Regions from separate parts of the Mucilaginibacter sp. P4_A11 genome, predicted to be linked through region 2. Evidence: riboswitches for the same ligand, from Rfam matches in the RefSeq annotation. Region 2 holds a riboswitch; the other holds the start of a gene.

Region 1 (3,418 bases), on a different contig from region 2:
TACCACATCCCGGCGACCGCTGGCATCGGTTATTATCGAACCAATGTTTAAATCACGGAAAAGGTTAAATACCCTATCGCGGTTTTCGGCGACGGCATACCAATCTTTATGGCGCAATTCAACAAATACAGGGATATCTTTTGGTAATTGTTCAAGATATGCCTTAAGCTCCGGGAAACTCTTCGGCGTGTAATTATCGCTTAACTGCAAAAACAGCGGACCAAGCTTATCGCCGAAGGCTAAAATACCTTCATAATAAGTAGTGGTAATATCCTCCGCGTTTTTTAACCTGCGAATATGGCTGATGCTCTGCGAAAATTTGGGGCAAAATTTAAAACCAGGATTGCTATCTGCTTTGGCTCCCCATTTGGCAATGGTATCAGGCCCGTAAACCTGGTAAAAGGTAGCATTAAGCTCTATACAATCAAAGTGCTTTACGTACTCGTCTAAAAAATTAGCGTCTTTGGTTTTTGGCGGATAGATCTTACCGACCCATTCCTTACGTCCCCATTTGGCACAGCCAACATGTACCTGAAGTGGCATATCATTTTTAGCGGCGGCAAGTGTATCAACAGTTATCTGCGGATCGGCCGGCAGGGTAAAATCAACCCTTGATAATTCTTCGTCAGTTACTCTACCAAATTCCATAATGCTTTTTTGTGCGAAAGATAGGAAATTGTCTGAATCAGAATTTACCGAATTTTTAAATTAACAGGATGCATTGCAGACAAATCACCTGATTCTGAAAATTCTTCAATCCTGTAAATTCTGATTCAGACAATCAATCTACAAAAACATCCCACCCGAAGCTTCAATACGCTGTGCATTGATCCAGCGGGCATCTTCTGTGCAGAGAAAAGCTACTACACCGCCAATATCATCGGGCTGACCTACCCTGCCCAAAGCGGTGGATTGTGACATCCTTTCTTCTAAACCCGGATGCGAATCGAATGCGGCTTTGGTAAAATCGGTTTGGATAATACCGGGGGCCACAACATTCGCAGCTATGCCACGACTGCCTAATTCTTTTGCCAAATATTTGGTGAATACTTCAATTGCACCTTTCATTGAGGCGTAGGCAGCGTATCCCGGTGTTGAGAAACGGGCCAGTCCGGTCGAAAAATTAATGATGCGGCCGCCATCGGCAATTACGGGTAAACTTTTCTGGGTTAAAAAGTAAACACCTTTAAAGTGCACATTGAACAGGTTATCAAAATCCTCCTCAGTAGTTTTTGCAAATGGCGATGCGGCATCAATACCCGCGTTATTGATCAGGAAATCAAAAGTTTCACGTCCCCATTTTTCATTCAATGTCGCTTTTAGGTCGGTAATAAAAGCATCAAAGGTGGATACAATACCCGTATCCAGTTGCAAAGCAGCAGCCTTCTGCCCTGCCGATTCAATTTCTGCAACAACAGCTTCTGCTTCTTCTTTTTTACTGCGGTAAGTAACAATTACGTCGATTCCTTTTTTGGCAAGATGCAGGGCGGCGTTTTTACCTAATCCACGGCTGCCGCCGGTTACAAGTGCTATTTTATTTGTTCCCATTGTGTTGTTTTTAAATGTTTTAACAATACAAAGGTGCAATAGTTAGCAACTAAAATTATGGTGACTACTTCAGATTAAATGGTGATCATTTCAGTTTTTTGAACTTGATTCATAACTGAAGAAAATAGCAATCTGAATAAAAAATAAAAATTCTACTTAAACTATAGGAATTATATAATTTGTTTTTATATTTGCACTGTCAACAACGACAAAACGTTCTTTTAATTTAACTTATCAAGAAAGACTGAGGGAAAGGCCCAAAGACGTCTTAGCAACCTGTACATCCGCATAATGTAAAAGGTGCTAATTCCTGCTCCTGTGCAAAACAGGAGAGAGATAATTATATCTACACCCCACAACCGATCTGATTAAGTGATTTTTTATAGTTTTCAAGTCGCGTGACCGAGAGGATAGGTGGGGGTCCGCAATACCCTAAACGGCAGTTCGAATCTGCCCGCGACATCAAATTTTCCCAAATAGTTTTTCATCCTGTATTTCCTAAGCCTGCTTTTTGCTGCAATCAAGCTGCACAAAAACTATTTTCGCACTTCAAAAAGTGCAAACTAAATCCCTATATTTAGCATTGCTTAACCTGCATTTAAGCAAGATAAACCGGTGTAAATTATTGCAATTGCTTTTTACTTATGAAGATCTTCAACATTGTATGGGTTGTACTTTTTATCATTTTTGCGGGTTTACAATATAACGACCCCGACCCTTACCTTTGGATGCCCATTTACCTGTATTGTGCCTGGTTTTGTTACCTGGCGGTTAAAAAGGAGTTTTACCCTATTGGTTATGCAGTTGGCATTATCACTTTTACAGGCTACGCAATTTATAAGATATTTGATAATAACGGCCTTATCGACTGGTTTGAATATCACCACGCCGAAAGCCTTGTACAAACCATGAAAGCCGAAAAGCCCTGGGTTGAAGAAGTACGTGAATTTTTCGGATTACTGATCTGTGTGGGGGTACTGGCGGCTAACTGGGTTTATGGGGTAAAGCAGCGTAAAAAAGTACCGGCAAAAAAGGGAAACGATAAGAGTTTAGCAAAGAAGCGCTAAAAATGCATTTACAAATAATAAAGAATCGTCATTGAGAGGTACGAAGACAACCGACCGAAGGGAGCTCATTAATACCTATAAAAAACAATTATAATTATTAATAATCCCCGATTGGCAGGTCCGCCCTGTATAATTTGGGATTGCTTCGTACCTCGCAATGACGGCGAGAGATGTCACTTTTTCCATTGTTGTCTTATTTGAGGCAGCAGTGCCTGCCATTCTTTTACAAGTACGATAATCCCTTAAATTCACTATCGCCATAATAAAAGGGCGCAAAGCCATCTTCGACAAGCTCACAACTTACCTGCATAGTAGTAAAGGTGACATCACCAAAAATATTGGCTATGGCCGAATCCGCAGCGTCATGGCCGGTAGCTATTTTGATAAGACCATTCAAAGGCACCAGTCGCGTGGCATCAAAAAGCACCCATTTGCCCCCAAGATAAGCTTCAAAACAGGCATGAAAATCGGCTGGTTTAAGATGATAGGCATAACCCGTAAAGTAACGTGCAGGTATAGTCAGCGCACGGCAAAGGGCTATGCCCAGGTGCGCGAAATCACGACAAACGCCGGCCTGTTCAGTCACCGTATCAAAAGCCGATGTTTGCGAATTGGTTGAGCCGCTTAAGTATTGGACGTTTTTATGAATCCAGTTGGTTAATTCAACTACCTGCTCAAAGGGGTTGGTGATATGCCCGAACATATTGTGCGCAAGGCGGTATAGCTTATCCGATTGGCAGTAACGGCTTGGATTTAAATATGGCAGCACCGGTGAGGGCAGCTCTGAAACATGAGTTTCCTGC
Region 2 (3,418 bases):
ATACCGCTGATACCAACCTGCTTAACCTTTTCCCTGTCGGATTTTACCGTTGGCAAACCATGGGTATCTGATAAAAAATAAAAAGGAATCTCGGTAGCTACGGGTGCGCCGGTAAATGGTAAAGCATTTGAAGGGCCTGAAGTATTAATGTTACTTAATATCTTCTTCAAATCAGCTTCAAAGCCCTGATCCTGCTGATAAGGCAGATGAAGCAGGTGTTCGGGCGCAGGTGAAAGCTGCTCAACCGGAAAATTTTGCTTTAAAGATACTTCGGGTATGAGATCAGTTTTTACCAGGTATGAATCATAACCAAAGCCGGGCTTTGGGGGCAATTGTGCGCCAAAAACATTAACCGGGCTATGCTGAACAGGCTCCGAAGCGTTAGCATGTGCGCTTAAATTAGGATCCGCGAAACTGGTTTGCGGATCCTTCAGGTTGATAGCATTATGCTGGTGAATGGCCGATGGCGAAACTCCGCCACCGCCAATAGTACTTGAAGGAATAGAAGTAGCAGGCGCCTCTGCATGCTGATGCGGATTAAATGAACCTGCATCAGCTATACTGCCCGGCAACGGAAAAGCCTCAGGAGCCTGCTGAACAGGTAATTGATTTACAATGCCGCCCGGCCCGGCTTTGAAAAACTGGTTGGCCAGTTGTTCCAGTTCCTGAAGGTTGGGCAGGTTATCCGGATTAATATTTGTACTCATAATAATTACCTAAATCAACATCCTCTAAAACAGCTATAGCATCATCAACCAATACAGCTAATGAGCAATAAAGCGATACCAGGTATGAGGCAATAGCTTTATTATTGATGCCCATAAACCGCACAGATAGTCCGGGAGATTGTTCGCCCGGTAAGCCTGGCTGGAATAAGCCTACTACGCCCTGCCTGCTTTCGCCTGTGCGCAAAAGGATAATTTTAGATTTGTTATTGACGATAGGTAATTTATCAGATGGGATAAGCGGGATGCCTCTCCAGGTGATAAACTGCGAACCAAATAAAGAAACAGTTGGCGGCGGTACGCCCCGGCGGGTACATTCACGACCAAAAGCGGCTATGGCTAAAGGGTGCAGCAAGAAAAATCCTGGCTCTTTCCACACTTTGGTGATCAGTTCATCCAGGTCATCCGGGGTAGGGGGCCCGAGCCTTGTCTTAATTTTTTGTGATGGGGCAACGCTGCTTAACAAACCGTACTCGGTGTTATTGATCAGCTCACTTTCCTGGCGTTCCTTAACAATCTCAATGGTAAGGCGTAACTGCTCGCTGATCTGGTTGTAAGGTTTACTGTAAAGGTCGGATACACGGGTGTGCACGTCCAGTACGGTGTTTACAGCGCTCAGGTTGTACTCTCTCGGGTTTTCCTCATAATCAACATAAGTTGACGGTAATTCACGTTCATCACGGTTGGAGCAATCCACTTCCACATTATTGGCATCAACAACTTTGTTTAAGCGGTAAACGCCTGATTCAACAGGGATCCAGTTTAATAAATGTGTTAACCAACGCGGGGTAATGGTTGATAATTGGGGAACGGTACGGGTGGCTACGGCCAACTGCCTGGCGGCTACATCGCCAAGGGCTGTTTGTTTTGGTTTTTGATCGGGCATTTAGATAATTAATAAGTGTTTTAAAGATTGATTGGTGGTGCTTTTCAATGGTTAACACCTGTGTTGCAATGATAAGAAAATAAATTATATTAAATCTATAGGAATTATAGATTTAATTGTATGTTTGCATCATCAGTTCTTTAATACTTATCCAGAAAAGACGGAGGGAAAGGCCCCATGAAGTCTTGGCAACCTGTACAATACCATATGTAAAAGGTGCTAATTCCTGCTCCTGCAAAGGAGAAAGATAAGAGATGCTACAGGTTTATATACATATCTCCACGGCTCTTTTTCTGGTAAGTTTTATTGGATATGAAAACAAAAAAAAGAGATGAAAACCTGTTTACTCATGAAAATATATAAAACCATCTGCTATACAGATCTGTGTTGTTGCCGTTAATTATTTACAAGTAAGGCGATCAAACAAAACAACATCATCAGTATATCACACTAAATGAAAAAACTAATACTTGCAGCTTTAACCTTTGTCATTAGCACTGCCTCATATGCGCAGATCCTGGCACCAGTAAAATGGTCGTATGGGGCAAAGAAGATTGATAAAGAGCAGGCCGTTGTGTTTATAAAAGCAACTATTGATAAGGGCTGGCATATTTACTCGCAAAACGTTGCCGATGGAGGCCCGATAAAAACCTCGTTCAGGTTTGATAAAAGTGACGACTATACGCTAAACGGCAATACAACAGAGCCTAAAGCTGTTAGCAAGTATGAAAAGGCATTTAGTATGAATGTGCAGTACTTTGAGCAATCGGTTATATTTCAGCAAAAAGTAAAACTTAAAAACGGGCAGGCATTAGTTAATGGTACCCTGAACTATATGGTATGCAGTAACAAGCAATGTTTGCCGCCTGAGGATGTTGAGTTCAGCATTCCTGTGAAATAGTACTAAGCCGAAAGTCGCAAGTCAAGTCTGGTTTTCTATTTTTAACTTAGAACTTACGACTTTAGAAAAAGCGGAATTTATCGATCACAAAATAGTAATATAGTTTAACAGCTCATTAGCCACCAAATTGAACTGTTAGACGGAGCAAAGTGTCGGGGACAACTCCACTTGCTTAAACCTGGTTTACACAAATAAATACCATGAAACCGAAATTGAATTTTATCACTAAAGCCCGCTTACAGAATGGTGGCATCCTTTTCTGTAATTACCATTGTTGTTAATTTGCGCTTTTATCCCGGAAATTGATCCAGAAATAAGATCAACATCCTGGCTGTACTAAGTGCGTTGCTTTGCTATGGTGGTAAAACAGGCGTGTGCTGTACAGACCAGGATGTTGATCGTTTACAAGATAAGAAGAAGTTTGAATTGGATTAAAAACATTTTATGTAGAGACGTGTCACATGTGTCTTCATAAGCAAATCAATATTGACATTCAGGGAAATCGTTTTGAAGTACGAGACTCCGCTGGAGTCCAATATCTCTTTAAATTTTGTCTATAAACACGTGGCCTCTCTGAGGCCGATTGGCACGTCAGCCATATTGCTTTATACTCCGTAGGAGTAACGTGTTTATAGCCTAATGGATATACTTCTCAAGGCTCCGTAGGTGCCTCGTGCTTTAAGATGTAAGAGGCTATTTTTCAATATGGTTTCTACCTGGTGATTCGCTCGTCCTAAAGGAAACGCATGTGATGCGTCTCTACGATAAAAAATAAAATTTAAATGCCTTTAAGGCTTTAATGAGATAAATAGGGTGTAATTAAAAAATATTCTACTAAATCTATAGATTTTATTGTATTTATCATATTTGTTACTATCTTTACAGCATTCTAATTAACCCCACCAT

The links. A riboswitch is a leader RNA that binds a small molecule or an ion and turns the genes downstream of it on or off. The one in region 2 is predicted to bind S-adenosylmethionine.
Region 1: it holds a riboswitch for S-adenosylmethionine, as region 2 does, so the genes downstream of both, AC1DUD_RS10160 (transmembrane 220 family protein) here and AC1DUD_RS17090 (protein-disulfide reductase DsbD domain-containing protein) in region 2, are expected to answer to the same signal.

What each region holds. Positions count from the first base shown of each region.
Region 1 covers NZ_JBFUHE010000004.1:232,052-235,469, forward strand. Annotated here, with positions in the region: gene AC1DUD_RS10150 (DUF72 domain-containing protein) at 1-648, opposite strand, end outside; gene AC1DUD_RS10155 (SDR family NAD(P)-dependent oxidoreductase) at 787-1,548, opposite strand; SAM riboswitch class I at 1,777-1,891, shown strand; gene AC1DUD_RS10160 (transmembrane 220 family protein) at 2,193-2,615, shown strand; gene AC1DUD_RS10165 (transglutaminase-like domain-containing protein) at 2,839-3,418, opposite strand, start outside.
Region 2 covers NZ_JBFUHE010000008.1:139,722-143,139, forward strand. Annotated here, with positions in the region: gene AC1DUD_RS17080 (family 2A encapsulin nanocompartment cargo protein cysteine desulfurase) at 1-707, opposite strand, end outside; gene AC1DUD_RS17085 (family 2A encapsulin nanocompartment shell protein) at 691-1,611, opposite strand; SAM riboswitch class I at 1,756-1,865, shown strand; gene AC1DUD_RS17090 (protein-disulfide reductase DsbD domain-containing protein) at 2,066-2,512, shown strand.